DNA from 4 places in the Lelliottia jeotgali genome. Region 3 is predicted to be linked to each of the others. Evidence: predicted binding sites of a transcription regulator. Region 3 holds the regulator's gene; each other region holds the start of a gene.
What was found. Region 3 encodes PurR, which represses purine synthesis genes. Its sites were predicted from a motif close to CANGCAAACGTTTGCNTG; they were not measured.
Positions count from the first base shown of each region.

Region 1: a site for PurR is predicted at 5,894-5,911, ahead of pyrC (dihydroorotase). Genes of this name have one in related genera too.
Region 2: a site for PurR is predicted at 3,763-3,780, ahead of JBO43_RS13565 (nucleobase:cation symporter-2 family protein). Genes of this name have one in related genera too.
Region 4: a site for PurR is predicted at 5,762-5,779, ahead of pyrD (quinone-dependent dihydroorotate dehydrogenase). Genes of this name have one in related genera too.

Region 1 is NZ_JAENMQ010000003.1:217,500-225,535, forward strand. Features, by position in the region: gene murJ (murein biosynthesis integral membrane protein MurJ) at 1-1,359, opposite strand, end outside; gene JBO43_RS09855 (Gfo/Idh/MocA family protein) at 1,481-2,404, opposite strand; gene JBO43_RS09860 (YceH family protein) at 2,407-3,057, opposite strand; gene rimJ (ribosomal protein S5-alanine N-acetyltransferase) at 3,067-3,651, opposite strand; gene mdtH (multidrug efflux MFS transporter MdtH) at 3,941-5,149, shown strand; gene JBO43_RS09875 (lipoprotein) at 5,277-5,837, shown strand; gene pyrC (dihydroorotase) at 5,977-7,023, shown strand; gene dinI (DNA damage-inducible protein I) at 7,097-7,342, shown strand; gene bssS (biofilm formation regulator BssS) at 7,614-7,868, shown strand; gene solA (N-methyl-L-tryptophan oxidase) at 7,985-8,036, shown strand, end outside.
Region 2 is NZ_JAENMQ010000006.1:134,590-142,625, forward strand. Features, by position in the region: gene JBO43_RS13550 (molybdopterin cofactor-binding domain-containing protein) at 1-774, shown strand, start outside; gene JBO43_RS13555 ((2Fe-2S)-binding protein) at 787-1,245, shown strand; gene JBO43_RS13560 (nucleotidyltransferase family protein) at 1,294-1,902, shown strand; gene JBO43_RS13565 (nucleobase:cation symporter-2 family protein) at 2,072-3,547, opposite strand; gene ygfT (formate-dependent uric acid utilization protein YgfT) at 4,018-5,958, shown strand; gene JBO43_RS13575 (4Fe-4S dicluster domain-containing protein) at 5,955-6,422, shown strand; gene ssnA (putative aminohydrolase SsnA) at 6,474-7,808, opposite strand; gene ygfK (putative selenate reductase subunit YgfK) at 7,805-8,036, opposite strand, start outside.
Region 3 is NZ_JAENMQ010000001.1:28,941-36,976, forward strand. Features, by position in the region: gene punR (DNA-binding transcriptional activator PunR) at 1-799, shown strand, start outside; gene purR (HTH-type transcriptional repressor PurR) at 818-1,843, opposite strand; gene cydH (cytochrome bd-I oxidase subunit CydH) at 2,140-2,229, shown strand; gene JBO43_RS00165 (MFS transporter) at 2,392-3,558, shown strand; gene sodB (superoxide dismutase [Fe]) at 3,597-4,178, opposite strand; gene JBO43_RS00175 (C40 family peptidase) at 4,300-5,073, opposite strand; gene grxD (monothiol glutaredoxin 4) at 5,414-5,761, shown strand; gene rnt (ribonuclease T) at 5,806-6,456, opposite strand; gene gloA (lactoylglutathione lyase) at 6,553-6,960, opposite strand; gene nemA (alkene reductase) at 7,060-8,036, opposite strand, start outside.
Region 4 is NZ_JAENMQ010000003.1:326,062-334,097, reverse strand. Features, by position in the region: gene pepN (aminopeptidase N) at 1-1,280, shown strand, start outside; gene ssuB (aliphatic sulfonates ABC transporter ATP-binding protein) at 1,399-2,166, opposite strand; gene ssuC (aliphatic sulfonate ABC transporter permease SsuC) at 2,163-2,954, opposite strand; gene ssuD (FMNH2-dependent alkanesulfonate monooxygenase) at 2,965-4,110, opposite strand; gene JBO43_RS10425 (sulfonate ABC transporter substrate-binding protein) at 4,107-5,057, opposite strand; gene ssuE (NADPH-dependent FMN reductase) at 5,050-5,625, opposite strand; gene pyrD (quinone-dependent dihydroorotate dehydrogenase) at 5,873-6,883, shown strand; gene zapC (cell division protein ZapC) at 7,050-7,592, shown strand; gene JBO43_RS10405 (YcbX family protein) at 7,589-8,036, opposite strand, start outside.

The DNA.
Region 1 (8,036 bases), on a different contig from region 3:
CACAACCGCCACCAGCAGACGAATCAGGAAGCTCAACCAGCCAGGCTGCGGAGTGAAAATTTTCTGTTTGCGCAGCTGCCAGTACAGCAGTCCGGCATTCAGACACGCCCCCAGACCAATCGACAGCGACAGACCGGCATGTTTCAGCGGTCCAATAAACGCGAGGTTCATCAGCTGAGTCATCACCAGAGTGACAATCGCAATTTTGACCGGCGTTTTAATGTCCTGACGCGAATAGAAGCCTGGCGCCAGCACTTTCACCACAATCAATCCCATCAAGCCGACGGAGTACGCCACCAGCGCACGCTGGGTCATCAGGGCATCAAAGGCGCTGAATTTACCGTACTGGAATAAAGACACGGTTAACGGTTTCGCCAGAATCCCCAACGCCACCGCACTAGGCAACGCCAGCAGGAAGCACAAACGCAAACCCCAGTCCATCAGACGGCAGTATTCATCGTGATTACCGCTGGCAAAGCTGCGCGACAGCGACGGTAGCAGAATAGTCCCCAGCGCCACGCCCAGCACGCCGGACGGGAACTCCATCAGACGGTCGGCGTAGTACATCCACGACACCGAACCGGAGACCAGGAAGGAGGCAAAAATGGTGTTAATAATGAGGGAAATTTGGCTGACGGAAACACCCAAAATCGCCGGGCCCATCTGCTTGATCACGCGCATCGCGCCCGCATCGCGGAAGTTAATGCGCGGCAGCACCAGCATGCCGATCTTCTTCAGATGCGGAAGCTGATACGCCAGCTGCAACACGCCACCAACGGTGACCGCCCACGCCAGTGCCAGCACCGGTGGGTTAAAATGCGGCGCGGCAAACAGGGCAAAACCGATCATGCTGACGTTTAAAAACGTCGGCGCAAATGCCGGAACGGAGAAGCGGTTCCAGGTATTGAGGATTGCACCCACCAGCGAGGCCAGCGAAATCAACAGGATATAAGGAAAGGTAATGCGCAGCAGCTGCGTGGTCAGCGTGAATTTCTCCGCCGTATTGGCAAAGCCCGGCGCGGTCACCATGATCACCCACGGCGCGGCCAGCATCCCGACAACCGTCACTACCGCCAGCGCCAGCGTAAGCAGGCCCGCAACGTACGAGACAAACACCCGCGTCGCGTCTTCGCCTTGCTTGCTTTTGTATTCCGCCAGAATTGGCACAAAGGCCTGCGAGAATGCCCCTTCAGCAAAGATGCGGCGCAGCAAGTTAGGCAATTTGAACGCCACGAAAAAGGCGTCAGTGGCCAATCCCGCGCCAAATACCCTGGCGACAATTGCGTCGCGCGCAAAACCGAGCACGCGAGAAAACATGGTCATCGAGCTGACTGCGGCCAGCGATTTTAATAAGTTCATTAACGTGAATTTCCACAACCACACGGCAAAACGCCTGCAATGCAGGCGTGAAAAGAGGCGCTTAGTCTACCCGTATTTAAGCGAATTACTATCCGCAGATGTTACAGGGATTAAACTGTTTTCACTCGCTCATCGCCTCGCGCCAGAGCTTTTCGATGATGCGCTGCGCCAGAATAGCCTGCTCGCCCGATGTTTCAGGAACTGTCTGATTTTGCACGCACTCGATAAAGTGACGCGCACATCCGGCAAAGCCGCGCTGCTCGAGCGTACTCTGCCAGCCTGGGATAGGACGGGTCACCACCCCGCTCCCTTTCTCCTCACGCCATTCGCGCATATCTGTCACGTCGAAAAGCGCGCCATCGGTCACGGCCTGTACCGATTCACGCTGGCTTCCTGCACGGCGGTGCATACTGGTTGTCAGCTGAATATTGTCCACCGAGAAATGATGTTCGGCATAGACCATTTCGCCCTGATCGTTGGTTTGCAGCGTACCGCTTTTCAGCTGTGCATGGCCATTGGTCAGCCACAGCGCGGTATCCACCACGTGAAGATAATCGTCCAGCAGCGTGAAGCGCAGATCGTTTGGACCAATGCTGTCAGCGCGATGTTTATCCATTCGCAGCGACGCCGCCGTGTCAAGTCGAGTTTTGAGATCCTGATAGAGCGGAGCAAAGCGGCGATTAAACCCGACCATTAGCGTCAGGTTTTTGCGAGCGGCCAGTTCAATCAGACGCTCGGCATCCTGCACATTTTCCGCCAGCGGTTTGTCGACACAAACATGAACACCGGCATTCAGGAGCGCCGTCACGACCTGATAGTGGGTCGACGTTGAGGTATGGACAAATACCGCATCGCATTCTCGCGCCAGGTCGAGAAGCGACGTTGCATACGGCATTCGCCAGGTTTCACAGATTTGCAGCGCTTTTGCGCGCGTCGGCGACCATGCGCCCACCAGCGTCCAGTCCGTTGCGGCACTGAGTACCGGCAGCCAGGCCTTTTGCGCGATCCCGCCGAGACCGACCACGCCAATGCGTAATTTTGTCACTGTTAATCTCCCAGATGTGCCAGTAGAGAATCCAGACGTTGCTTCAGCTCAGCCACTTCGTTTTCCAGTGTTTCGACGCGCGTAGTCAGCGATTCGTCATCCGCAGGCGCGATCGCTTCTACGACGTTAATCAGCGTTTGTACATTCCCGCTAAACAAGTGCATAAAGCGGCTTTCGCGTTTGCCCGGCTCACGCGCCAGACGCAGGACGAACGGGCCATCTTCACGGGTCGCGAGATTTTCCAGCGTTTGCTCCACTTCCTGCATATCGCTGAACTCATGCATTCTTCCTGCGCGGGATCGTAATTCACCCGGCGTTTGCGCCCCACGCAATAACAAGGTGGTGATCACCGCCACTTCGGCACTGCTCAGTTTTAGATCGCCAAACTCGGAATTACAAAAACGCTGCTCATATTTGGTGACGCGATTACCAAACCCACTCACGGTGCGCAGGTAGTGGCGTTTGACCAATTCATCCAGTTGCTCCTGCACCTCATGCTCGCTCAGGTTGAGCACCGGTTCACGGTTGGTTTTTTGGTTGCAGGCCATCGTTACCGCATTGACTGACAGCGGATATTGCTCTGGCGTGGTGACCTGTTTTTCCAGCAGGCAGCCAATGACGCGCGCTTCTGTGGCAGTTAACTGGTATTTCATCTTTTCTCCTTAACGACCTGCGGTCCATTCTTTGGTGGTTAACGCCGTCAGCACGTGGTCACGCCACTCGCCGTCGATCAACAGATACTCTTTCGCATAGCCTTCTTTCTCAAACCCGAGGCGCGCCAGCAGATCGCCGCTGCGCTGATTGTGCGGCATATAGTTGGCCATGATGCGATGAATGTGCTGCGAACGCTGCATATAGCGTATCGCGCTGGTCAGGGCTTCAAACATTAATCCCTGTCCCTGCCATTTCTGACCGATGGAATAGCCGAGGTAACAGGCGTGAAACGATCCGCGCACCACGTTGGAAAAATTGGCAATGCCGATAATTTCTTTCTCTTCCGGGTCCAGCAGGGCGAAATAAAAAGCGCTGCCCTGCTTGTGAAATTCGGCAATCATGCTCAGGCGAGCCTGCCAGCCAGAGGGATAACAGTGGCTTTCATCCCGAACGGGCTCCCAGGGCTTCAAAAACTGGCGATTCTCGGCGTAATAATCCGCCAGACGCCAGGCATCACGCTCATGCACCAGACGGACGACCAGTCTGTCTGTTGTCAGGCGCACTTTTGGCACATTACTGCGATAGCCAAACATCGATACCACTCCTTCCCGTCACTTCTGCTCTAGCTGTTAGCTTTACTATACCTGTGCCTGTGCTTTCTGTGAAAACAGTGACATATCCTTTTTTACTGATTTCACAAAATTCGATTAAAAAGCTGAATCAAACCACCCTTTTGATAAAAAAATATTGTCGCTGGATGGGTGGGAAAAAAGACGCTAACCCCGCAGAATATTAGCGTGCTCACCTTTATATACATCTAAGTCTTCAGGCTCCTTTTTGGAAAGCCCGAAAGATGAGATGTATTTCCCCTCTGGAGGGAAGATGTCCCGCGTATCACAGGCAAGGAGCCTGGGTAAATATTTCCTGCTCGTCGATAACATGCTGGTCGTGCTCGGCTTTTTTGTCGTGTTCCCGCTGATCTCCATTCGCTTTGTGGATCAAATGGGCTGGGCGGCATTAATGGTCGGCATTGCGCTGGGATTGCGTCAGTTTGTCCAGCAGGGGCTGGGGGTGTTTGGCGGTGCGATTGCCGACCGCTTTGGCGCAAAACCGATGATCGTTACCGGCATGCTGCTGCGTGCAGCAGGATTTGCCACTATGGGCATCGCTCACGATCCGTGGCTACTGTGGTTCTCCTGCTTCCTTTCCGGGATTGGCGGCACCCTGTTTGACCCGCCGCGCACCGCGCTGGTTGTCAAACTGATTCGCCCGCAGCATCGCGGTCGCTTTTTCTCTCTGCTGATGATGCAGGACAGCGCCGGTGCGGTGGTCGGTGCGCTGCTCGGCAGCTGGCTGCTGCAATACGACTTCCGCCTGGTGTGTGTCACCGGCGCGGTCCTGTTTATCCTGTGCGCTGGGTTTAACGCCTGGCTACTGCCGGCCTGGAAACTCTCGACGGTGAAAGCGCCGGTCCGCGAAGGGCTGGGTCGCGTGCTGGCGGATAAACGGTTTGTCACTTATGTGCTGACACTGACCGGGTATTACATGCTGGCAGTACAAGTCATGCTGATGCTGCCGATTATGGTCAACGACATCGCGGGATCACCTGCGGCGGTCAAATGGATGTACGCCATTGAAGCCTGCCTGTCGCTTACCCTGCTCTACCCTATCGCGCGCTGGAGTGAAAAACGTTTTCGTCTTGAGCATCGCCTGATGGCAGGCCTGTTACTGATGACTCTGAGCATGATGCCGATTGGTTTAGTCGGCACTCTGCAACAGCTGTTTATTCTGATTTGTACCTTTTACATTGGGTCGATCATTGCTGAACCGGCCCGTGAAACACTCAGCGCGGGCCTTGCCGATCCCCGCGCCCGTGGCAGTTACATGGGCTTTAGCCGTCTGGGTCTGGCCTTTGGCGGCGCGCTGGGATACGCCGGTGGCGGTTGGCTGTTTGATGCGGGCAAAGAATTAAATCAACCCGAGTTACCGTGGATGATGCTGGGCGTCGTGGGCTTTATTACGCTCATCGCCCTGTGGTGGCAGTTCAGCCCAAAACGCAGTACCAGCGGGATGCTGGAGCCGGGTGCATAAAGAAACACTTCGGGCGAAAGGTCCTCTTTCGCCCCTGATTATCAGGTTTTTCTGCTGGTATCTGCTATACCCGCCTGACATACTGAGGCGTCAGGACATACGCGCCGACATCATGTTGAGGAACCCCATGAAGAAGATTGTCATTGCTGCTGCTTTCGTTATCAGTGGCCTGCTGGTCGGTTGTAACCAGCTTACCCACTACAGCGTGAGTGAGCAGGAAATTAATCAGGCGCTGGAAAAACACAATAATTTTTCTAAGGATATCGGCGTACCTGGCGTTGCCGATGCCCATATCGTACTGAATCATCTCGTCAGCCAGATTGGGCGAGAAGAGCCAAACAAAGTCACCCTGTCAGGTGATGCCAAACTGGATATGAACTCTCTTTTCGGCAGCCAGAAAGCCAACATCAAACTGAAGCTGAAAGCGTTGCCGGTGTTCAACAAAGAAAAAGGCGCGATTTATCTGCAAGAGATGGAGATCGTGGACGCCGAAGTGACGCCGGAAAAAATGAAACCGGTGCTGCAAACGCTAATGCCGTATCTGAACCAGTCGCTGCGCAACTATTTTAATCAGCAGCCTGCGTATGTGCTGAGCGAAGACCGAAGCAAAGGCGAGGCCCTGGCGAAAAAATATGCCAAGGGCATCGAAGTGAAACCGGGTGAAATTATCATTCCGTTCACGGATTAACACTGAGGGCGCTAAGGCGCCCTTTTTTACACGCACATTTTACGGAAATGTGTGCAAACGAAAACGTTTCCGCATATGATTTGTGTCCGGCAAAAACAGCCATCCTTATGACTGATTCCTGATAAGCCGGAGCATATCAATGACTGCACATCCCCAGGTTCTGAAAATCCGCCGCCCTGACGACTGGCATATCCATCTGCGCGATGGTGACATGCTGAAAACCGTTGTCCCCTACACCAGCGAAATCTATGGCCGCGCGATTGTCATGCCTAACCTGGTTCCGCCAGTCACCACCGTTGATGCCGCGATCGCCTATCGCCAGCGCATCCTCGACGCTGTTCCTGCTGGCCACAATTTTACTCCGCTGATGACCTGCTATCTGACTGATTCCCTCGATCCGAACGAGGTGGAACGCGGCTTTAAAGAGGGCGTGTTTACCGCCGCCAAGCTCTATCCGGCCAATGCCACGACCAACTCCAGTCACGGCGTCACCAGCACAGACGCGATTATGCCGGTGCTGGAGCGCATGGAAAAACTGGGTATGCCGCTACTGATCCACGGCGAAGTCACGCATCCTGACATTGACATTTTTGATCGTGAAGCTCGCTTCATTGAGACCGTCATGGAGCCGCTGCACCAGCGTCTGCAAGGGCTGAAAGTGGTCTTTGAACACATCACGACCAAAGATGCGGCAGAGTACGTGCGCGACGGTAACGAATTGCTGGCCGCAACCATTACCCCACAGCATCTGATGTTCAACCGCAATCACATGCTGGTCGGCGGCGTGCGCCCGCACCTGTACTGCCTGCCAATCCTCAAGCGTAATATCCACCAGCAGGCGCTGCGTGAGCTGGTTGCCAGCGGTTTTACCCGTGCCTTCCTCGGGACCGACTCTGCGCCGCACGCACGTCATCGTAAAGAAGCCAGCTGTGGTTGTGCGGGCTGCTTCAACGCCCCAACGGCGCTGGCAAGCTACGCCACCGTATTTGAAGAGATGGGCGCGCTGGAACACTTCGAAGCCTTCTGTTCCCTCAATGGTCCACGCTTCTACGGTCTGCCGGTGAATGAAACCTTTATCGAACTGGAGCGTAAAGAGAGTCAGGTCGAAGAATCCATCGCTCTGACAGATGACACGCTGATCCCATTCCTGGCCGGTGAAACGGTGAACTGGACAGTTAAACGCTAATTTTTGTCGCCCCCTGTTGTATGTCTTATACAATGCCTGTATAAATAAACAGTACGTTACACAGGGGGCAATTATGCGTATTGAAGTGACTATCGCCAAAACAACCGTTTTGCCTGCTGGCGCGCTGGACGCGCTGGCCGGAGAATTATCCCGACGCATCAACGACACCTTCCCCGATCGCGAAGGAGCCGTCACCGTCCGTTACGCCACCGCCAATAATCTCTCCGTACTCGGTGGGGCAAAAGATGATAAAGATCGTATTAGCGAAATCCTGCAAGAAACGTGGGAAAGCGCCGACGACTGGTTCATCACAGATTAATTATTTCTCCCTCATTGTCATTTTTTGCCGGGTCGCCCCGGCTTTTTTTATCCTTTTTAAATAAGTTCAAATTAATTGCGTATCTTCTTAAAAAAACGTGAATAAGATGCCGGTTTATTGTTCAAACAATCCTAAAAAGCACAAAAATGTGTTGCTGCCTGTTTATTTTCCCCTGCAGATCCCTTATTTATTGATATACTGAAGTTGCTTCAGAAAAACACGCATTGAACCTCACAGTCGTTGTCTTATCACACGTATTACGGGGGTTATGATGGAAAAGAATAATGAAGTCATCCAGACCCATCCGCTTGTTGGATGGGATATCAGTACCGTAGACAGCTACGATGCACTGATGCTGCGTTTGCACTACCAGACCCCGAATCAGCCTAGCCGTGAAGAAGCGGAAGTTGGTCAGACACTGTGGCTGACCACAGATGTTGCACGCCAGTTTATTTCTATTTTAGAGGCAGGCATTGCCAAAATAGAGTCTGGCGACTACCAGGAAAATGAGTATCGTCGGCATTAATGTTATGCCCTACATTCACTCAACAGGCACCTTAACGGTGCCTCATTTATTTCTCCCTTGAATAAGCCTTTCATCTTATTTACTCTGCAACTTAAGTCCTGGTTTAAGAGATTCTCATGAAATACGACTTGATTATTTTAGGCAGCGGCTCCGTCGGTTCTGCTGCGG
Region 2 (8,036 bases), on a different contig from region 3:
GGCACAGATGTGCTGGTTCAGGCGCGAATGAAATCCGAAGGCGTGCCGCTGGTGAATATCGCGGCGTTGCAGGCGTTAAAAGAGATTGCTGATGTCAACGGTGGCGTGTCGGTCGGGGCGGGCGTCTGCTTTAGCGACCTGGTGAAACATCCGCTGATTCAAGAACGTTATCCACTGCTGGTCACCGCCTGTCGCACGGTTGGCTCGTTGCAGCTTCGCAACCGCGCGACTATCGGCGGCAACATTGTTAACGCTGCACCGTGTGCCGACTCGCTGCCGCCGCTGATTATTTACGACGCAGAAGTTGAACTACGCAGTTTACGGGGTGTGCGCCGAATGCCGGTCAGCCAGTTTGTCACCGGCGGATATCGTACCGCTCTCGAACCCGATGAGCTGGTGACGCATATCCATCTTCCGGCTCCGCTCAAACAGCCGCTGACTACGCGTTACCTACAATTGGGGCGGCGAAACGCCCTAAACATCACCCGCCAGAGTTTAACCGGCCAGTTCCATGTGGATGCGGCGGGGACAATTCAGGTTTGTCGGCTGGTGGATGGGGCGCTGATGAGCAAGCCGCAGCGTTTGACGGTCGTCGAGCAGGCTCTGGTGGGTAAACCGTTGACGGCTGACACCATCGCGCATGCGGAGCAGGTGCTTCATACCCTGATTGAAGGTGCGATTGGCGGGCGCTGGTCTGCCCCGTACAAAATCCCGGTATTTATCGATATGTTCCGGCAGATGCTGCTGGAAGTGATGACAGAGCAGAGCAAATAAGGAGCCATGACCATGAATCATATTGAGCTAATTGTGAATGGCATTCGCGTTTGTCGTGATGTCGAAGACAACCAGCGTCTGATCGATTTTCTGCGTGACGACCTGCAACTGACGGGCACCAAAGAAGGGTGCTCTGTCGGGGAGTGCGGTGCCTGTACAATTGTTGTCGACGGTAAATCGGTGTGCTCATGCCTGCTGCTGGCCGCCCAGTGCGACGGGGCAGAGATTGAGACCGTTGAAGGGCTGTATCGCGATCCGGTAGGCAAGCGACTGCAAAATGCCTTTATCCGTCATGGCGGCGTGCAGTGCGGTTTTTGCACACCGGGCGTGCTGATGAGTACCAAAGCGCTGCTGGATGTGAACCCCACTCCCGACGATGACCAATTAAAAGAAGCGCTGGAGGGCAACCTTTGTCGCTGCACTGGCTATCAGCCGATCATCACTTCCATTAAAGCGGTCCTGAAAGCGTAATTGAGAACCGACACCGCTGCCAAGGCGGTGTTTTCGGAGGAGAAGAGGGTGAGTACCAGGCAAACAAAAGAGTGCGTTATGCTGGCGGCGGGCCTCTCCAGCCGGATGGGAAAGTGGAAACTGATGATGCCCTGGGACGACGGGACGATCCTCGATAGCGCGCTTGCCAGCGCGTTATCTTTTTGCGATCGCGTGGTGCTGGTGGCAGGACATCGCGGCAATGAGCTGGCGCTGTACTACCAGGATCATCCGCGCATCGACGTTATCCAGAACCCTCACTACGAGGCGGGGATGTTTTCGTCGGTTCAGTGCGGGGTCGCCGCGCTGACCTCTTCGCGCTTTTTCCTCGCGTTAGGGGATATGCCGGAAGTCACCCCCGCCGTTTATCGTACCCTGTGGTTTGGTGGTAATCAGGATGTCTGTTTGATTCCTGGACACGATCGGGGCAAAGGACATCCTATTTTGTTGCCTCAGCGAGCCAAGGTGTTGATCGCGCACGCGCCGGAAAGCACCACGCTTAAGGACGTAATCAATCAGATCGAAACACATGTGGTGAGTGTGAGAGAGCAGGGCATTCACTGGGATGTCGATACGCCAGCGCAGTATTCGCAGGTCGCGCAATGGAGTGGTCGAGTCTGCACGATGACTTCAAAGTAATCATTTTTTCTGCATCGCCCCGGTAGTGCATCTATCGGGGCGATTTTTTTGACTCGTTAAAACAGTAACCCGAAGCCGAAGCGGCTGCTCAGCCCCAGGGCGATGGCCTGCTGAACGGCAGGAACCGCCAGCAGCGCCAAAACAATCGCCGAGAAAATGAGACGAATGATCATCCTTTCTCTTCCTGTTGCAGGAGCTGCTGCTCTTTTTGTACTTTACGTAGCAACAGCCACATCCGTACGGTTCTCACCGCCATATTACGCGCCGCTGAGCTTGGCGGGAGCGGGTCTGGCACAAGTGCATCGTGGGAGACGCGGAAAGGCACGCTTCCGTTCAGCGTCAGGTTGGCGACAATCGCCGTCAGCGTCCCGATGGTGATCCCGCTGTGCAGAAACAGCTGAACCATCGGCGGGAACTGACTGAACAGATTGGGCACCAGCACCGGCATCATGCCGAGGCCCAGGGTTAACGCCACCACCATCCCGTTGTTATTATTGCGATAGTTCACCTGCCCCAGCGTGCGAATGCCGGACACGGCCACCATCCCGAACATCACAATACCCGCGCCGCCGAGCACCGGTTTCGGGATCAGCACCACCAGCGCCGCCATTTTGGAGAAAATGCCCATCAGCACCAGAATCATTCCTGAGACAGAGACTACATAGCGGCTACGAACGCCCGTCAGGCCGATAAGTCCGACGTTTTGTGCAAAGGCGGCGTAGGGAAACAGATTAAAGAAGCCGCAGAAAGTGGTTGCCAACCCGCAGGTATTCAGGCCATTACGCAGCATCAATGCATCCACTTTTTTGCCCACGATATCACCCGTGGCCATCATCGATGACATGGTTTCCACCATCACTACGACCATCACCATCGACAGCAGCGCGACGGGGATAATGTGAAATTCGGGTTTTGCGAAGGGCATTATCGTTGGCAGGTGGAGCCACGGGGTGGTGTTGACGAGGCTGAAATTGAGTGGTTTAAAGAAACTCCATAGCACTGTGCCAATCACCAGCCCGATCAGCACAGAGGTGTTTTTAATCACGCCCGACGCGAAGGTATAAATATTGAGGATAATCACCAGGGTGATGGCCCCCATCAGCAGGCAGAACAGATCGCCGAACCCGGCCATTTCGCTTGAGCCACCGCCAATCCAGCCTCCTGCCACGGGCATAATCGACAGCCCGATCAGCGTCACGATCCCGCCCATCACCACTTTTGGAAAGAAACGGATCAGTCGGCTAATCCAGGGCGCGCAACAAAGTATGAAAATCCCGGAGACAATCACTGCCCCGGAAATACCCCCCATACCGTACTGCTTGCCGATCAGTACCATCGGGATCAGCGCCGCAAAGGTACATCCCTGAATCAGCGGTAGTTTACAGCCCAGCCACTGGGTCGCGCCCATCGACTGGATAATAGTGGCGATGCCGCAGACGAACAGATCGGCGCTGATCAATAAAATAATATGCTCGGGCGGTAGCCCCACCGCGCTGCCCACCACCAGCGGAACCGCCACCGCGCCGGCGTACATCACCAGCACATGCTGCAGACCATAGAGGAACATTTGGGTGATAGGCAGAATTTCGTCAACCGGAGCGGTTGACCCTGTGGCTCGTGGAGCCGGAATGGCCATGTCTTTCATAAAAAGGTTGTCTCCTGTACGACTCCAGCACGCCGATTAGGTTGAAGGCTGAAGTTACGATTCGAAGGCCTTAGCCTCCCTGCACTGATGGGATCATCAGCATGTTGCGCACACGGAGAGTGTTATGCGTAAGCTGTGCCAGAAATGAATACGCCAACGTGTGATGAATATATTCTGTGAATTAAATCACGCGTTACCTGAAATAATGAAATACCCTGAAATAAGTTTGCGAGGCGAATTCCAAACCTTTTCCCCTGCGATATCACATTGAGATAAATTATCTCTCATAATGGTATTTTAATCAGTGGTTGTGTCCGTATTTTCAAAAGGTTAGGGCTGCCTGTAATGATGTTCTGGGGCGGCTTTTTGATATGGCTCGCAAAATAACGTTTCATATAATCCCGTAATCAAACATCGCCTGATAATTGCATAGCTTCCCTGAGTTACTTCAGAATAATAAAGGGAAGAAAATGAATAAATTTATTGTCGCGGATGCGGCGAATTGTATTGGCTGCCATGCCTGCGAAGTCGCCTGCGTTCTCTCTCATCACCAGGATTCCTGGCCGCAGCAGCGGAGTGATTTCCTTCCACGCATTCACGTCATTTTTAAGCGCGATGCCAGCAGTGCGACCACCTGCCATCACTGCAATGACGCCCCCTGCGTCGCCGTTTGCCCCACTCAGGCTTTGTTATTTGCCAATGACAGCGTGCAGTTCCGACAGGAGGCGTGCATCGGCTGTAAAAACTGCGTGATTGCCTGCCCGTTTGGTGCCATTGAGATGGTGGCAAATGACGATGCGTCGCCGTTGCTGGCGCAAAAATGCGATCTGTGCAGCGAGAGTGCCTCCGGGCAGCAGGCCTGCGTGGCGAACTGTCCGACACAGGCACTGAGCCTGGTGGATGAAAAGGCGCTCAACCAATTGCGCCGCGAGCGGCAAATTCGCTCGGCGCTGGGGCAACAGCAGAAGCCACCTCACGGCATCCGACGCCAGGATATGTTGAATAAACCGCCGCGTATCGGGGCGAAAAAAGTCGACGCCGAACAGCGTAAACAGCATTTCGACGAGATTTATCGCCCGCTCGCAGAATGCGATGCCGGATATGAAAGCGAGCGGTGCCTGAGCTGCGCGCAAAAAGCCTGGTGTAACTGGACCTGCCCGCTGCATAACGCCATTCCAGATTTCATCCGTCTGGTGAATGAGGGCAAGATTATCGAGGCCGCTGAGCTTTGCCATCAGAGCAGTTCGCTACCGGAAATTTGTGGCCGGGTGTGCCCGCAGGACAGGCTCTGCGAAGGGGCCTGCACCCTGAAAAACGAAGGCGGATCGGTGGCAATCGGCAATCTTGAACGCTATATCACCGACACTGCCCTGGCGATGGGCTGGCGGCCAAAAATTGGCGAGGTCGCGCCCCGCAAAGAACGGGTAGCGGTGATCGGTGCCGGGCCTGCGGGGCTTGGCTGTGCCGATATTCTGGCGCGCGCGGGCGTGCAGGTGGATGTGTTTGATCGCCACCCGGAAATTGGCGGGCTGCTGACCTTTGGCATACCGCCCTTCAAACTCGATAAAAATATTCTTGCGGTGCGGCGCGAAATTTTCAGTGAAATGGGGATTCGTTTTCACCTTAATCAGGAGGTGGGCCGCGATATCGCCTTCAATGAGCTGGTGGACAACTATGACGCGGTGTTCCTCGGTGTTGGCACCTACGGTCTGATGGCGGCCGGGCTGGAGGGTGAAACGTTGCCGGGCGTTATTCAGGCGCTGCCTTTCCTGATAGCCAATACCCGCGAAGTGATGGGACTCGAAGAAATAGCTGAGTATCCACTGACCGAAATCAAGGGCAAACGCGTGGTGGTGCTCGGTGGCGGTGATACGGCGATGGACTGCCTGCGCACCGCCATCCGTCGGGGGGCCGCCAGCGTCACCTGCGCCTATCGCCGGGATGAGCAAAGTATGCCCGGCTCGAAGAAAGAAGTGGGTAACGCGCGTGAAGAGGGCGTGGATTTTCAGTTCAATGTGCAGCCGCGCTTCATTCAGTCCAACCGCAAAGGCCAGGTGAGCGCGATTGGGCTTATCCGCACGGCGATGGGAGAGCCTGGCCCGGATGGTCGCCGCCGTCCACAGCCGGTGGCCGGATCGGAATTTGAACTGCCTGCCGATGTGCTGATCATGGCCTTTGGTTTCCAGGCGCACGATATGCCGTGGCTGCGCGGGAACGGGATCGAGCTTGATCGCTGGGGGCAAATTTGTACCGGCGGAAAAGATCGCGCCACCACGCAAACCGGCAACGACAAGGTTTTTGCGGGCGGAGACGCCGTTCACGGCGCGGATCTGGTGGTCACGGCGATGGTGGCCGGACGTCAGGCGGCGCAGGAGATGCTCACGCTCTTTGAGCGTAAGGAGGAGGCATGACCCGTTTTATTTTCGTCAGCCCGGAAGCCTGTATTGGCTGTCGGACCTGTGAATTGGCCTGCGCGCTGGAAAACGGCGCGCCGGACGGCAAACTTCAGCCGCGACTTACCGTGCTGCGCCTGGATACCCTGAGCGTTCCGGTGATGTGCCATCAGTGCGAGAACGCGCCCTGCGTGGCGGTTTGCCCGAGCGGTGCGTTGTCGATGGGAAAAGAGCGGGTCGAAGCCGATGCCGGAAAGTGTATCGGCTGCCAGCGCTGCGCGGTGGTCTGTCCGTTTGGTGCGATTACCATTGAGATTAAGGCAGGGGAATTACCGGCGATGGTGAAATGCAGTCTGTGTGCTGGCAGGGAGCGCGGCCCGGCCTGTGTCGAAGCCTGCCCGACGGCAGCACTGAGTCTGATGACCGAATCACAGCTGGTGGCGCTGCGACAAAAGCGCCAGGCCGATACCGTCAGTTGGTGAGTGCTGTCGCGAAAAAATCCCCCCGATGCGGCTCGCCGGGGGATTTTTTTATCAGGACAGGTTATCCATCCGCGCCCAGAGTTTCTTCGCCACCCTTTGTGCTTCGGTGAAGATCGGTTCGCAGTCGAAGGTAAACTGCCGGTTTTCATAGATCGTCACACCGTTGACCATCACGCCGTACACGCTATTAGCGCCCATGCCGAAGGCGATATGCCCGGCAATGTTTTCCGCAATAAGCGGCGTTGGTGGCTGATAGTCACAAATTGTCAGATCCGCTTTGTAGCCGGCTTCCAGGCGACCAAAGCGAGCGTTGAAGTTGCGGTTCAGAAGCTCGTTGCCGTTACTTAATGCGCGGGCGAAGCTGTCCGGCCACAGCGGTCCGCCCGCGTCGCGGTGTTTGAAGAAGGCAAACTTCATCTCTTCAAACATATCGGAACCAATACCGTCGGTGCCCAGCGCCAGATTGCGTATTTCGAGTAAATGTTGGTTATACCCGACGTGGTTGTTCATATTGGAGCGGGCGTTGTGTACCAGAAAACCGTCGCTGGCATTCAGCAGCGCGATATCCGCCTCTGAAAGATACAACCCGTGGGCGACTAACGTTTTACTGTCGAGCAGGTCAAATTCGGCGAGGCGTACCAGCAGATCTTTCCCATAACGGTGATGGCTGTGCGAAACGTCATACCCGTCTTCGGCGGCATGAATATGCAGGCCGCGCCCGGTGATTTTGAGCGCTTCTCTCAGCATCCCCAGCCCTTCGTCGGGCACGGTAAAGGGCGCATGCGCCCCGATATGCGCCTCTACCAGATACGGCTGCTCGCCTTTTTTGCGGGCTGCGTCGATCTCCCCGGCAAAGCGAATATTCTCCTCGACACCGGCCCGTAGCTCTTTAGTGCCGCCGTTGCGATCGGTGGTTTCGAAGCAGGTCATGCCGCGCAGACCGACTTTCAGGAAGGCGTTGCGCAGCTGGCTAAGCGAACCACCGATATAAGCTGGGGAGGCGTGATGATCAATCACCGCAGTACAGCCGCTGCGGATCGCTTCCAGCGCGCAAATCAGCCCGCTGTAGTAAAGTGATTCTTCATCCAGCGCCCGGTCGAGACGCCACCACAGGTTTTTCAGCGTCGAGATAAAATCTGGGCAGGGCGGGATCGTCGCCTGAATGCCGCGCGACAGGCCTGAATAGAAGTGGTTATGCGCACAGACCATGCCTGGCATGACGATGCGCCCGTTCATCTCTTTGCTCTTCGCCTGTGGATAGCGCGCGGAGAGCGAAGGACCGACCTCCAGGATGACGTCGTTTTCAATGGCGATATCGACGTTTTCCCACACCTTCGCCGGATGTAGCTGCACGCCTGTCGCATTTTTCAGAATTAAGATACTCATATTTCAACGCCTCCCAGCAGATAGCTGTGGTGCTGATGGACATGGCTGATGATGCGACAGAGCGCATTCAGCTCCAAGGGAACCTCAGCGAACTGACCGTCGTTGCCGATCGAGAGCTGCCAGATTTGGTCGTTCTGCCGGACATGTAGGCTGTGGTTATCGACGAAGAATCCAGGATTGCTGCTGTGGAGGAAATCCTGCGCCAGACTAAAGACGGTCACTTTGTCT
Region 3 (8,036 bases):
CCAGCTTGAAGAGTGGCTGGCGGTTCCGCTGTTTGAACGCCGCCATCGCGATGTCGTGTTGACGCCTGCGGGCGTGTGGTTTTTGAAGGAAGGGCGATCTGTTATCAAAAAAATGATGATCACCCGCGAACAATGTCAGCAGATTGCCAACGGCTGGCGCGGTCATCTCGCCATTGCGGTGGATAACATCGTCAAACCCGAACGCACGCGCCAGATGGTGGTCGATTTCTATCGCCACTTTTCAGACGTTGAGCTGCGCGTGTCGCAGGAGGTGTTCAACGGCGTGTGGGATGCGCTGTCGGACGGCAGGGTAGAGATGGCCATCGGCGCAACGCAGGCGATCCCGGTGGGTGGACGCTATGCGTTTCGGGATATGGGGGCGTTGAGCTGGACCTGCGTCGTCGCCCGCGATCATCCTCTCGCCGCGATAGAAGGGCCGCTGAGCGATGACACGTTGCGCAACTGGCCGTCGCTGGTGCTGGAAGATACGTCGCGATCGCTGCCGAAACGCATCACCTGGCTGCTGGATAACCAACGGCGCGTGGTGGCCCCTGACTGGGAAACCTCGGCGACCTGCCTGTCGGCTGGCTTGTGCGTCGGGATGGTGCCGGTGCATTTCGCACGTCCGCGTATAGATCGCGGCGAATGGGTGGCGTTAACCCTGGAAAACCCGTTCCCGGATGCAGCGTGTTGCCTGACCTGGCAGCAAAACGATATGTCACCGGCGCTGGAATGGCTGCTGGCCTATCTGGGAGATAGCGAAACGCTGAACAGAGAGTGGTTGAAGGAGCCGGAATAACCGGCCCCTCAGAGGCGATTAACGACGATAGTCGCGGAACGGACCGTCAGCGACGGAGCGGCGTTCAATCAGGCGCGGGTGGACTTCAATCGACTGTGACTCTTCACGTTTGCTGACGATGCGGTCCATCAGCATGTTAAAGGCGGTTTCACCCAGCGAGTCTTTCGGCTGGTGAATCGTCGTCAGCGCCGGAGTGAAGTAACGGGCGTTGCGCACGTTATCGTATCCGATTACCGAAATATCCTGCGGCACGCGTAAACCAAGCTCATCTGCTGCGCAAAGTGCGCCCATCGCCATAATATCGCCACCGATAAAGACCGCGGTTGGGCGATGTGACTGGGAGACAATCTGCTGCATCGCGCGATAGCCGGATTCCGGTTCGAAGTCGCCCTGCACGATCCAGTTTTCTGGCACCGTGATCAGCGCTTCTTCCATCGCTTTCATAAAGCCAGCCAGACGACCAGCACCAGTATTACGCTCCAGTGGGCCTGGGATCACGCCGATTTCGCGGTGACCGCGTTCAATCAGGTAACGGCCCGCCATATAGCCACCTTCAAAGGCGTTGTCGTTCACTGAATCGGTGAAATCGGCGCGGGTATCGCCCCAGTCCATGACCACCATAGGGATGTGACGATACTCTTCGAGCATCGACAGCACGGATTCCGGATATTCAGAACACATTACCAGCAGGCCATCGACGCGCTTTTGCGCCATCATCGACAGGTAAGCACGCTGTTTTTCCTGGCTGTTCCAGGCGTTACCCAGGATCAGGGTGTAGCCCTTCTGGAAACAGTTTTTCTCAACCGCTTCGATGATTTCCGCAAAATAGGCGGCTTCGCTGCTGGTCGCCAGCAGTCCGATCGATTTAGTGTGATTCACTTTCAGGCTGCGCGCTACGGCACTTGGGGAGTAGTGCAGTTCTTTGATAGCTGCCCACACGGCGTTGCGCGTCTCTTCCGCAACAAAACGTGTTTTGTTAATTACATGTGATACGGTTGTAGTGGAAACGTTTGCGCGTTTCGCCACATCTTTAATTGTTGCCATTACATGTCACTCCAGACCATATCTTAAACTCCTGAAATACTTAAAGGTAAACGTTTGCCTTCTCTCACCCTTATCTCGCAATGTGAATTGCGATACGCCGGGAAAACGACTCAAAACGTCAGGAGGGGGTCAGTGGCCGGTACGCTTATAAATTTAGCGTGGAATTTTGTCTTATCTTGATGAAAAGGGGAAGCGCAAAAACGGTTATCAGTCTAAATCCAGGAAGATTTTTGGGGTAAACTGTGTAAAAATGAGCAAGCTCACTTTTCGTGGGGTGATTAAAAGGAGAAAAATTGATGAGTGCCGATCTTAAGTTTTCGCTGACCACTACCGTTATTGTGCTGGCTTTGATTGTTGCAGCAGGTCTTACCGCAGCCCTGCACTGATTTAAACGGGGGAGAGTTCTCTCCCTCGTCTCTTCTCCCGATTGTTACTCATCCCGCAAAAATCTTTTGCTAATTTGTTAACTTCTCATTTTTTGTGATTGATGTCATGCTTTTGACATCTTAGTCCCGTGTCGCGCGATGACACGGTTTGCGGAGTTAACAATGAAAATCAACTTTCCCTTGCTGGCCCTGGCGATTGGCGCTTTTGGCATCGGCACTACCGAGTTTTCCCCGATGGGACTCCTGCCGGTGATCGCCAAAGGCGTGGACGTCTCTATTCCGGCAGCGGGTATGCTCATCAGCGCTTATGCGATAGGGGTGATGGTCGGTGCGCCGCTCATGACCTTGCTGCTCTCACATCGCGCCCGCCGCAATGCGCTGATCTTCCTGATGGCGATTTTTACCCTCGGCAACGTGCTGTCGGCGATTGCGCCGGATTACACTACGCTACTGCTGTCGCGCATTCTGACCAGCCTGAACCACGGCGCGTTCTTTGGTTTAGGGTCGGTGGTAGCCGCGAGCGTAGTGCCAAAACACAAGCAGGCTAGCGCGGTGGCGACCATGTTTATGGGCCTGACCATCGCCAACATTGGCGGCGTTCCGGCGGCGACATGGCTCGGTGAAGTGATTGGCTGGCGCATGTCTTTCCTCGCAACGGCCGGACTTGGCGTGGTGGCGATGGTCGCACTGTTATTCTCTCTGCCGAAAGGCGAGGCAGGCGAGCGCCCGGATGTGCGCAAAGAGCTGTCGGTGCTGGTGCGTCCACAGGTGCTGTCTGCTCTGTTAACGACGGTGCTCGGTGCAGGCGCGATGTTCACGCTCTACACCTATATCTCTCCGGTGCTGCATGACATTACCCATGCGACACCGCTGTTCGTTACGGGGATGCTGGTCCTGATTGGTGTCGGTTTCTCGCTGGGTAACTATCTTGGTGGCAAGCTGGCGGATCGTTCTGTGACCGGCACGCTGAAAGGATTTCTGACTCTGCTGATCGTGATTATGCTCGCCATTCCGTGGCTGGCGCGCAATGAGTTTGGTGCGGCCATTGCGATGGTGGTGTGGGGGGCTGCGACCTTCGCGGTGGTTCCACCGTTGCAGATGCGCGTGATGCGGGTGGCGCACGAAGCTCCCGGTCTGTCGTCTTCCGTGAATATCGGTGCCTTTAACCTCGGCAATGCACTTGGTGCGGCTGCGGGTGGGGCGGTGATTTCGGGCGGGCTGGGGTACAGCTTTGTTCCGGTAATGGGGGCAATTATCGCCGCACTGGGTCTGTTGCTGGTCCTGACGTCGGGGCGCAAACAGCCGGAACCCGTTAGCGTCACCGAGTAATCAAAAAACGCAGAAGGGCTGCCCCTTCTGCGTCTCAGTTATGCAGCGAAGTTTTTCGCCACAAATTCCCAGTTAACCAGTGCCCAGAAGTGCTCAAGGTAGTTCGGGCGAGCGTTACGGTAATCGATATAGTAAGCGTGCTCCCACACATCGACGGTCATCAGCGGTTTGGCGCTGGTGGTCAGTGGGGTGCCTGCGTTAGAGGTGGAAACGATAGCCAGTTTGCCATCCGCCTCTTTTACCAGCCACGTCCAGCCAGAACCGAAGTTCTTAATGGCTGCGTCAGTAAACTTCGCTTTAAAATCAGCAAAGCTGCCGAAGGCCGCATTAATCGCCGCAGCCAGTTCACCGGTCGGTTCACCGCCCGCGTTTGGCGCCAGGCAGTGCCAGTAAAACGTGTGGTTCCACACCTGAGCGGCGTTATTGAATACGCCGCCTTCAGAGCTACGCACGATCTCTTCCAGTGTTTTGCCTTCAAACGCGGTGCCTTTCACCAGGTTGTTCAGGTTTGTGACATAGGTCTGATGGTGTTTGCCGTAGTGGTATTCCAGGGTTTCCGCCGAAATGTGCGGAGCCAGGGCGTCTTTTGCATACGGTAATGCAGGTAATTCGAACGACATTGCTTCTCTCCTTATTATAGTTTGCGCATCAATAACCCTATTGAGTGCAGGGATAGAGTAGCAAATTGAAAGGGGAGGCAAAAGAGGAACTTACCCTGCTGGCGGAGCAGCAGGGCAGGGATTAGCGGATCGTTTTTGGCGTCATCACGCGGCGTGCGCCGACGTAGTGGCGAACCCAATAATCTTCGCTGAGGGAAGTGATTTGAATATCCTGACCGCTACGCGGAGACTGAATGAATTTTCCGTTGCCCACGTAAACGCCTACGTGGTCAGCGGTGCCACGACCCTGAGTGCGGAAGAACACCAGATCGCCGCTTTCGAGTTCACCGCGATCGACGGACGCCGCATCGCGCAGGTGATACATCTCGTTTGCGGTACGCGGAATACGGAATTTCACCAGATCTTTATACGCGTAGTAAACCAGACCACTGCAATCGAAGCCGGTACGCGGTGAAGTGCCACCCCAGTGATAAGGTTTGCCTATTTGTCCCATCAGCTTGTTCATCGCGGTTTTTTGCGCTTTCTGCACGCGAACTTTATGCACCTCAGAGAGTTTTGCCGTTTTACCCACTTTTACGCAGTTAGTTTTATGCCCTTTACGAACGGTGCATTTTTCCGGAGCGATTTTTGCGGTGGTGCGGGTCGGTTTGCTGCGGGTTTTACTGGTGAGGGCTTTGCCGGAGGTGGTCTTCTGCTTGTGAGCTGTGGTGGTTTTTTTCTTTTCGCTTTTACTGGTGCTGGTCGTTTTTTTCTTACGTTCTGTGGTTTTCGCCAGATGAGATTTTTGCACGGCAGAATGCCGCGCCTGCTCAGAGGCATTAGCCGCTGGCATGAAAGCGAGAGATGTAAATAGTAAAGCACAGAGCGTGATCGAGACTTTTTTTATCCGCGCCACTGAGCATTCCCCTGAATTAGATGCGGGTCATCAATAATACCCACGTATGATTTACAAAGCCCGTCGATTCTAATGCATAAAACTGCGAGATGTTAATAGCATTTTTCAATCTAAAATTCTGTTTCGTTAGCAAGTGCAAAAAAAAACGTCAATCTGTTGCACTATTGCTCGTCCCTTAAGCAAAACCACAGCTTACGCAGGGATAAGCTATCTTAGAAATGCAACTTCAACGGATAACCGTTAAGATATATACAGGTGACGAAAATGTTATTTTCCGATGTCTCTCTGACCCGCTACAATGTCAGACGATTGCCGTAACAGAAGTTAAAGGAAGCAAGACATGAGCACTACTATTGAAAAAATCCAGCGCCAGATCGCTGAAAACCCAATTCTCCTGTACATGAAAGGTTCACCGAAGCTGCCAAACTGCGGTTTCTCTGCGCAAGCCGTTCAGGCTCTTTCTGCCTGTGGCGAGCGCTTTGCTTACGTTGATATCCTGCAGAACCCGGATATTCGCGCTGAGCTGCCGAAATACGCTAACTGGCCGACCTTCCCGCAGCTGTGGGTGGACGGTGAGCTGGTCGGCGGTTGTGACATTCTGATTGAAATGTATCAGCGTGGCGAACTGCAGCAGTTGATCAAAGAGACCGCTGCGAAGTATAAAACTGAAGAGCCAGACGCAGAGTAAGTTTTGCATCAGGCAAAAAAAAGCGACCATTACGGTCGCTTTTTTTATTCCTCGCTTTCGCCCATCGGCAGCGGCCAGCCGCCCAGACGCTTCCAGCGATTCACAATCTCACAGAACAATTCTGAGGTGCGTTCCGTATCGTACAGCGCCGAATGCGCCTGGGTGCCGTCGAAATCAATACCGGCGGTGATACAGGCTTTTGATAACACCGTTTGGCCCAGCGCCAGCCCGCTCAGTGCGGCAGTATCGAAGGTCACGAAAGGATGGAATGGGTTACGCTTAAGCGAGGCGCGCTCGGCGGCGGCCATCATAAAGCTGTGATCGAAGGTGGCGTTATGCGCCACCATGATCGCGCGATTGCAGTTGCTGTCTTTCATGCCTTTACGGACCATTTTGAAAATGGCGTGCAGGGCGTCATATTCACTCACCGCACCGCGCAGTGGGTTCGTGGGGTCAATGCCGTTAAAGGCCAGCGCTTCTGGCTGTAGGTTCGCGCCTTCAAACGGTTCAACGTGGAAATGCAGCGTGGTGTCCGGTATCAGCCAGCCCTGTTCATCCATTTTCAGTGTGATGGCAGCAATCTCAAGCAGCGCATCGGTCTTAGCGTTAAATCCAGCTGTTTCTACATCAATAACAACAGGATAAAAACCACGAAAACGGTCACACAGACCGGTAAGTTGAGCGTTATCGGACATCAGGGTCTCTTACAAGGGAAAAAAAGCAGTGCGTATTATGGCAAAATTTGCGAGGGGATGCAGCAAAACAACGGGCGCAGAACGCGCCCGAAGGGATCAATTGCCCAGACCGCGACCGGCGTCTTTGGCTTCGATCAGTTCGATTTTATAACCGTCAGGATCTTCAACGAAGGCAATCACAGTGGTGCCGCCTTTGACCGGACCCGCTTCGCGCGTCACGTTACCGCCGTTGCTGCGAATGCGCTCGCAGGCTTCGGCCGCGTTATCCACTTCCAGCGCGATGTGGCCGTAAGCGGTGCCCAGCTCATAGCTATCGACATCCCAGTTGTAGGTCAGCTCAATTACCGCTTCGTCACTTTCCGGGCCATAGCCCACGAACGCCAGAGAATATTTATATTCCGGGTTTTCGCTGGTGCGCAGCAATTGCATACCCAGTACGTTAGTGTAGAAATCGATAGAACGTTGCAGGTTGCCAACGCGCAGCATGGTGTGAAGTAGGCGCATATTTTCCTCTTAACCAACTCAATGGCTTATCTTTTTGAACAGAAACGATGTTTTAGTATAGCGGCGAATCATCGCCGCTATCAATGGACAACCGAGGAATTACAGAGAAGGGTAGTCGGTGTAACCTTCAGCGCCGCCGCCATAGAAGGTCTCTGGACGCTGTGGGTTTAGCGCCGCTTTGCGCTGCAGGCGTGCGACCAGGTCCGGGTTGGCAATGTAATCACGGCCAAAGGCTACGGCGTCGATCAGACCTTTGCCGATCAAGTCTTCTGCTTTCTCTGGCGTATAGGCACCGGCACCGATAATCACTCCCTGGAAGCGCGCACGCACTTTCTCACGGAAGGCATCAGAATACGGCGCACCGCCTGCCCAGTCTGGCTCGGACATGTGCAGATACGCAATGCCGCGTTTCGCCAGCTCTTCAATCAGATACAGCGCGTCAGCTTCTTCGTTCGGGCCGTTGTCGACGTTCTGGAAGGAACCGATCGGAGAAACGCGAATACCGATACGATCCGGGCTCCACTCCTGGCACACCGCATCGACCACTTCCAGCACCAGACGGGCGCGGTTTTCTACGCTGCCGCCGTACTGATCGGTACGTTGGTTAGAAGAGGGAGACAGGAACTGGTGCAGCAGGTAGCCATGCGCAGAGTGCAGTTCAACCAGGTCGAAACCGGCTTCACGGGCATTGGCGACGGCCTGGCGGAAATCATTCACGATGCCAGGGATTTCATCGAGTTCCAGCGCGCGAGGGGTAGAAGTATCGACGCGGATCGCATGACCGTTTTCATCACGCAGCGACGTACGTGTACCTGCATTCAGCGCGGAAGCGGAAACCGGTGCCTGCCCGCCAGGCTGGATGCTGTTGTGCGAGATACGGCCCGTATGCCACAGCTGAACTGCGATGCGGCCATCATCAGCATGAACGCCCGCAGTGATTTTTTTCCACGCAGCGATTTGCTCAGGGCTGTGCAGACCCGGTGCGCCAGCATAGCCTTTCGCCTGAGCGGAGATTTGAGTGGCTTCGGAAATGATCAGGCCAGAGCTGGCGCGCTGACGATAGTATTCGCCCATCA
Region 4 (8,036 bases), on a different contig from region 3:
CGCCGATTGTCACCGTCAAAGACGACTACAATCCTGAAACCGAGCAGTACACCCTGACCATCAGCCAGCGCACGCCGCCAACCGCCGAGCAGGAAGAGAAACACCCGCTGCACATTCCGTTCAGCATCGAGCTGTATGACAACGAAGGTAAAGTGATTCCGCTGCAGAAGGGCGGTCATCCTGTGCATCACGTGCTGAATGTGACCCAGGCGGAGCAGACCTTTATCTTTGATAATGTCTACTTCCAGCCGGTTCCGGCGCTGCTGTGCGAATTCTCTGCCCCTGTGAAACTGGAATATAAGTGGAGCGATCAGCAGCTTACTTTCCTGATGCGTCATGCGCGCAATGATTTCTCCCGCTGGGATGCTGCGCAGAGTCTGCTGGCGACCTACATCAAACTGAACGTCAACCGTCACCAGCAAGGACAGCCGCTGTCGCTGCCTGTGCATGTTGCCGATGCGTTCCGCGCGATCCTTTTGGATGAGAAAATCGATCCGGCGCTGGCCGCAGAGATTCTGACCCTGCCATCCGCAAACGAAATCGCCGAGCTGTTCGAGGTTATCGATCCGATCGCGATTACCGCTGTGCGTGAAGCTCTGACCCGTACGCTGGCGACTGAGCTGGCCGACGAGTTCCTGGCAATTTACAACGCCAACAAGCTCGACCAATACCGTGTGGAACACGCCGATATCGGCAAGCGTTCTCTGCGTAATACCTGCCTGCGCTATCTGGCCTTCGGTGACGCGGAACTGGCAAATACGCTGGTCAGCAAGCAGTATCACGACGCCGATAACATGACCGACGCATTGGCAGCTCTGGCGGCAAGCGTGGCGGCTGAGTTGCCGTGCCGCGATACGCTGATGCAAGAGTACGATGACAAGTGGCATCAGGATGGTCTGGTTATGGATAAGTGGTTTATTCTGCAATCCACCAGCCCGTCAGCGGATGTTCTTAGCACGGTGCGCAGCCTGCTGAAGCACCGCTCTTTCACCATGAGCAATCCGAACCGCGTGCGTTCTCTGATTGGCGCGTTTGCCAGCAGCAATCCGGCAGCGTTCCATGCAGAAGATGGCAGTGGTTATCAGTTTATGGTGGAAATGCTGACCGAGCTGAACAGTCGCAACCCGCAGGTGGCGTCGCGTCTGATTGAGCCGCTGATCCGTCTGAAACGTTACGATGCGTCGCGCCAGGCGAAAATGCGCGCCGCGCTGGAGCAGTTGAAAGGGCTGGAAAATCTGTCGGGCGATCTGTTCGAGAAGATTACGAAGGCGCTGGCGTAGGTAAATGCAAAACGGCAACGCAAGTTGCCGTTTTTAGTGTTTTCTCCCTCGCCCTGTGGGAGAGGGCCGGGGTGAGGGCATCAGGCATTAGCGAATGCGGCCGCCGCCCGGCTTTTTTCTATCCGTGACGCCGGACCTGCACTTCGGTCGCCCCACGTTTCATCACTCTTTCCAGCACTTCCGCTTCCAGCTCCGCCAGCCGTGCCGATCCTTTACGCCGTGGGCGCGGAATATCCACCGCCACATCCAGCCCGATTTTGCCTTCCTCAATTAACAAAACCCTATCGGCCATCGCCACCGCTTCGCTCACATCGTGTGTCACCAGCAGCACCGTAAAGCCATGCTCCTGCCAAAGCGACTCGATCAGATCCTGCATTTCAATGCGCATCAGCGCATCCAGCGCCCCGAGCGGTTCATCCAGCAGTAATAGGCCGGGGCGATGGATCAACGCCCGCGCCAGCGCCACACGCTGTTTTTGCCCACCGGAGAGAGCGGCTGGCCATTCGCCCGCGCGGTTTTCCAGCCCGACGGCGCTCAACGCCTGACGCGCGTTGTCCCGCCAGTTGTCTTTGAGCCCCAGCCCGACGTTATCGATTACCGTTTTCCACGGCAGCAGGCGTGCATCCTGGAACATCATCCGGGTGTCATCCTGAATATCCGCCAGCGGCGTATTGCCCGCCAGCAGCTCGCCGCCGTTAGGCGCCTCCAGTCCGGCAAGCAGTCGTAATAAGGTGCTTTTTCCGCCACCGCTGCGCCCGACTACGGCAACGAATTGTCCGGCGGGAATATGCAAATCTAAGGCATTCAGGATTGTGTTATCGCCATAGCGTTTATTGACGCCGTTAAGCAGGAGCGGCGTGCCTTGGTTTAAACGAGCCGTAGTCATGCGTTCGCCTCCTTCGTGGAATAGGCCGGATTCCAGCGCAGCCAGCTACGCTCCAGCCACTGGGCGCTGATGTCGGCGAGTTTGCCGAGCAGGGCGTAAAGGATGATGGCAACCACCACCACGTCGGTTTGCAGAAATTCACGGGCGTTCATCGCCAGATAGCCGATGCCGGAGTTCGCCGAAATGGTTTCTGCGACGATCAGCGTTAGCCACATCAGGCCGAGCGCAAACCGCACCCCGACCATGATCGACGGCAGCGCGCCCGGCAGGATCACATGAATAAACAGCGAAAAGCCGGATAAACCGTAGCTGCGCGCCATCTCGACCAGCCCGCGATCGATGTTGCGAATGCCGTGCCAGGTGTTGATGTAAATCGGGAATAGGGTGCCGAGTGCGACGAGGAAAATTTTGGCGCTCTCATCGATGCCAAACCACAAAATCACTAGCGGGATCAGCGCCAGATGCGGCACATTACGCAGCATCTGGATTGACGTATCCAGCAAACGCTCGCCCCAGCGGGACAGGCCACTGATAAGGCCCAGCGTCAGGCCAATCGAGCCGCCGATGGAAAAACCAATCAGCGCGCGCCAGGAGCTGATCGCCAGATGTTGCCACAGCTCACCGCTGGAACTGAGTGACCAGAACGCTTCCACCACGCCCTCCGGAGAGGGCAGAATACGGCTCGACAACCATCCCACGGAGGAGGCGAGTTGCCAGACAATCACGATGCCGACGGGCAGAAACCAGGGGGCCAGCCTCAGCAGCCATTTTGGGGATGGGTTCGCCATACGGACCTCGTTAGCTCTGCGCGACTTTTCGCGGGATAAACTCATTCGCCACGGCTTCGCCCTGAAGCTGGAGCGGGCGCGGCTGTGGAATTTCGGGGATCGAGACATCCAGATGCGGGAACAGCAGTTCGCCGACTTTGTACGCCTCTTCCAGGTGTGGATAGCCGGACAAAATAAAACTGTCGATACCGAGATCCGCATATTCGTTAATTCGTGCCGCGACCGTTGGGCCATCGCCTACCAACGCTGTACCCGCTCCGCCACGAACCAGCCCTACACCCGCCCACAGGTTCGGGCTGATTTCGAGATTCTCCCGCTTGCCGTTATGAAGAGAAGCCATCCGGTGCTGCCCTACGGAATCGGTTTTCGCCAGTGCGGCCTGCGCTTTGGCGATGGTCTCATCGTCAAGGTGCGAAATCAGACGATCGGCGGCCTGCCAGGCTTCCGCATTGGTTTCCCGCACGATGACGTGCAGACGAATGCCGAAACGCACTTTGCGCCCGTGCGCGGCGGCTTTGGCGCGAACTTGCTCAATTTTCTCTTTCACCTGCTCCGGCGGTTCGCCCCAGGTCAGATACAGATCAACCTGTTCGGCGGCCAGATCCTGCGCCACATCCGATGAGCCACCAAAGTAGAGCGGGGGACGTGGCTGCTGGACCGGCGCAAACAGCAGCTTCGCATCGCGCACGTGAATATGTTTGCCCTCGTAAGTGACGGTTTCAGCCTCCAGCAAACGTCTCCAGACGCGGGTAAATTCTGCTGATGCTTCGTAGCGTTCCGTATGATCGAGAAACACCCCGTCACCCGCAAGTTCCTGCGGGTCGCTGCCGGTGACAAGGTTAAACAGAGCGCGGCCATTGGAAAGCCGGTCAAGCGTTGCGGCCTGACGGGCAGCGACGGTAGGTGAAACGACGCTCGGGCGCAGGGCGACCAAAAACTTCAGCCGCTGTGTGACTGGAATCATCGATGCCGCGACCAGCCATGCATCTTCGCAGGAACGTCCTGTCGGGATTAGCACACCGGTAAAGCCGATTCTGTCCGCTGCCTGCGCAATTTGCTGCAAGTAGCCGTAGTCCACTGGGCGGGCACCCTCTTCGGTTCCAAGATAGTGCCCGTCACCGTGGGTCGGTAAAAACCAGAATAGATTCAGACTCATGATTTCGATCCTTCTTTGTCAGAGGGTTGCCAGATGCGGTCGCGAATATCGATTTTTTTCGGCACGAGATGGTTCTCGTAGAAAAGATCCGCGGTCTGCTGTTGCAGGACGGCGGTTTTGGCGTCGACGGGTTTGATCACTGTCGTCGGGCGATGATCCAGATAGCTTGCGATCACCGGCTCTGGCAGACCCATCGTTTTGGCGAGCAGGGCGATGCTTTCCTGACGCTGGCTCTGAGTGAGCGCATCTGCCTCGCTAAAGGTATTCAGCACGCCCTGAACAAATTCACCGTTCTTTTCGGCATAAGGGCGAGCGGCAAGGTAGAAAGAACCGGTCTGTTTCAGCGTTTCGCCATCTTTCAGCACCCGAACGCCACCCTGCAGTAACGCGGCGGAGTAATACGGGTCCCAGATTGCCCAGGCATCCACATTATTTTGCTGGAACGCTGCGCGGGCATCCGCCGGGGTTAAATAGATGGGTTGAATGTCGTTGAACGACAGGCCCGCCTGTTGAAGTGCGCGCAGCAGTAAATTGTGCGAACTGGAACCTTTCTGGAACGCGACTTTATGGCCGTTTAGATCCGCGACGGTTTTTATCGGGCTGTTCTCAGGCACCAGAATCACTTCCGCTTTCGGCTTCGGTGGCTCTACGCCAACGTAGACCAAATCAGCGCCAGCGGCCTGGGCAAAAATCGGCGGAATATCGCCGGTACTGCCTAAATCAATGCTGCCGACGTTCAACGCCTCCAGCATCTGCGGTCCGGCAGGGAACTCGACCCAAGAGAATTTAGTGTCCGGGTAGCGCTTTTCCAGCAGCTGATGACTTTTCGCCAGCACCATACTGACGCTGCCTTTTTGGTAGCCAATACGCAGGCTTTCCGGCGCAGGTTCCGCCGCCTGTGCCAGAGCAGAAACGGCGAGCAGAGCGGTGATAAGAGCTTTAAACATGAGCGACTCCTTTCAGACGGCCAAAGGCGGGGACGGGAGCATCACGACGATGCAATGCCTGCCAGAAGGTTTCTAGCGCGCTATCAAGGCGCAGGTGTAAATTCGGCGTGAACTGCGGTTTATGCTGGTAATCGACAACCTGAGAATCATCGGCAAATACGCCGTGAAGGATCTCTTGCGCCTTCAGCGCGTTCAGCACTGGCTTGAGTGCGTAATCTACCGCCAGCATGTGTGCGACGGTGCCGCCGGTCGCCAGAGGGAGAACCACTTTCCCTTCGAGCGCACGTTCAGGCAGTAAATCGAGAAGCGTTTTCAGCGCACCGGAAAAAGAGGCCTTATAGACAGGTGTCGCCACAATCAAGCCATCAGCCCCTTTAAGCTGTTCGATTAACGCCTGAAGCGCCGGGCTATCAAAGCGCGCATAAAGCAGATCTTCCGGCTCGAAGTTGTGCAAATTCCAGTGACATACCTCAACGCCCAGTGAATTGAGCTGTTCGCGGGCATATTCCAGTAAAGCGCTAGAGCGTGAAGGGAAACGCGGACTTCCGGCCAACGTGATGACGCGCATGCTTTCTCCTTATAACTATTTGTTTGCTTTTATCTAACATTCATAACAATTTTCACGAGTGTGACATTGCAGGGTTATTCCACTAAATGATTTATCTGAAATTAAAATGCCGAAAATTGCATAAGAAAGAAGCAGAAAGGGAAACGATTGCGCTTTACGATGATTTTTTGCCGCAGGTCAATTCCCTTTCACGGCGCGATCGCAGATAATCCGTGTCCGGTTTGCACACCGGAATCCAGGAGAGTTCATGTACTACCCCTTCGTTCGTAAAGCCCTTTTTCAGCTCGATCCCGAGCGCGCTCATGAATTGACATTCCAGCAGTTACGCCGCATTACAGGAACGCCTCTTGAAGCGCTGGTGCGCCAGAAAGTGCAGGAAAAACCTGTCTCGTGCATGGGCCTGACGTTTAAAAATCCTCTGGGGCTGGCAGCAGGCCTCGATAAGAACGGCGAATGCATTGACGCCCTGGGCGCGATGGGGTTCGGCTCCATTGAAGTCGGCACCGTGACGCCGCGCGCGCAGGACGGGAATGACAAGCCGCGCCTGTTCCGCCTGGTTGAAGCCGAAGGGTTGATCAACCGGATGGGCTTTAATAACCACGGTGTTGATCACCTGGTAGAGAACGTGAAAAAAGCCCATTTTGACGGCGTGCTCGGAATTAATATCGGCAAAAATAAAGATACGCCGGTGGAGCAGGGGAAAGATGACTATTTGATTTGTATGGAAAAAGTCTATGCCTACGCCGGTTATATTGCGATTAATATCTCTTCGCCAAATACCCCAGGCCTGCGTACGCTGCAATATGGCGAAGCGCTGGACGATCTCTTAAGTGCGATCAAAAATAAGCAGAATGAGCTGCAGAATACCCATCATAAATATGTTCCGATCGCGGTGAAGATCGCCCCGGATCTTTCTGTCGAAGAATTGATCCAGGTGGCCGACAGTTTGGTTCGCCATAATATTGATGGTGTTATTGCCACCAATACGACACTCGATCGCTCCCTGGTTCAGGGAATGAAAAACTGTGACCAAATGGGTGGCTTAAGCGGTCGTCCGGTACAATTAAAAAGCACCGAAATTATTCGCGCGCTGTCGGCGGAATTAAAGGGTCGCTTACCGATCATCGGCGTGGGTGGCATCGACTCTGTCATCGCGGCCCGCGAGAAGATGGCGGCGGGTGCGTCGCTGGTGCAAATCTATTCCGGCTTTATTTTTAAAGGCCCACAATTGATTAAAGAAATCGTTAATCATATCTAATCTTTTCTCCATATCAGACAACCAGGGCTTTATTTCCAGCCCTGGTTGTTTTATATTCCGTCTTTGTTGCTTATTTAGACATTATGGTCTTTTATTATTGATGTTATAAAACGAAGCGACAATTCGGACATTTTAAGAACAGGACGTTGTGGGGAAGGAGAGGAAAATGCGAATAAAACCTGACGATAACTGGCGCTGGTATTTTTGCGATGAGCACGATCGAATGATGCTCGATTTAGCCAATGGTATGTTATTTCGCTCTCGTTTCGCTCGCCGAATGCTGACCCCGGATGCGTTTGCGCCGTCAGGCTTTTGTGTTGACGATGCGGCGCTGTTTTTCTCGTTTGAAGAGAAATGTCGCGATCTGATCCTCTCTAAAGAGCAGCGCGCCGAGCTGGTGCTGAATGCGCTGGTGGCGATCCGCTTCCTGAAACCGCAGATGCCAAAAAGCTGGCACTTCCTCGCTCACGGTCAGTCCTTGTCGCCGATCACCGGTGATGCGGCCTGCGTCAATCTGAGTGATACCTCGGAAGAGGTGAGTTTGCTGGTGGTCGAGCCGGGCGAAAATGCCGCCCTGTGCCTGCTGGCGCAACCCGGCGTGGTGATTGCCGGGCGCACAATGCAGCTGGGTGATGCGATTAAAGTGATGAATGACCGACTGAAACCGCAACTGCGTATGGATTCGTTCAGTCTCGAACAGGCCGTTTAAAGCTCTAGCTGCACAGACGTTTTCGGAATGCAGCTACAGCACAGAATGGTTCCATCCTCGCTTACCGCTGATTTCTTCAGCGCCGTCACTTGGCCATCGACCAGGGTGATGCGACAACTTCCACAGATCCCCGCACGACACGAATAAGGCACGCGGATCCCCGCTTGTTCCAGCTGTTCCAGCAGTACCTGCTGATTATTTCCCGGCAGCGTTTTGCCTTGCCACTGAATGGTCACCGCCGAAACCGGCTGGGTGATCGCTTCTGGCTCTTCTTCTTCCTCCGGCCCGTGACCGTAAACTCTTGCCGGTCCCGTTGACAGAATTTCGATTTCATCACCCACGCGGATCACGCCGCTGCTGCGTGGGATCAGGTTCTGACCGAAATCGACGTCGCCGTTATCCTGCGCGGTGCGGAAAGATTGCAACGTTTTCAGCGGCTCGCCG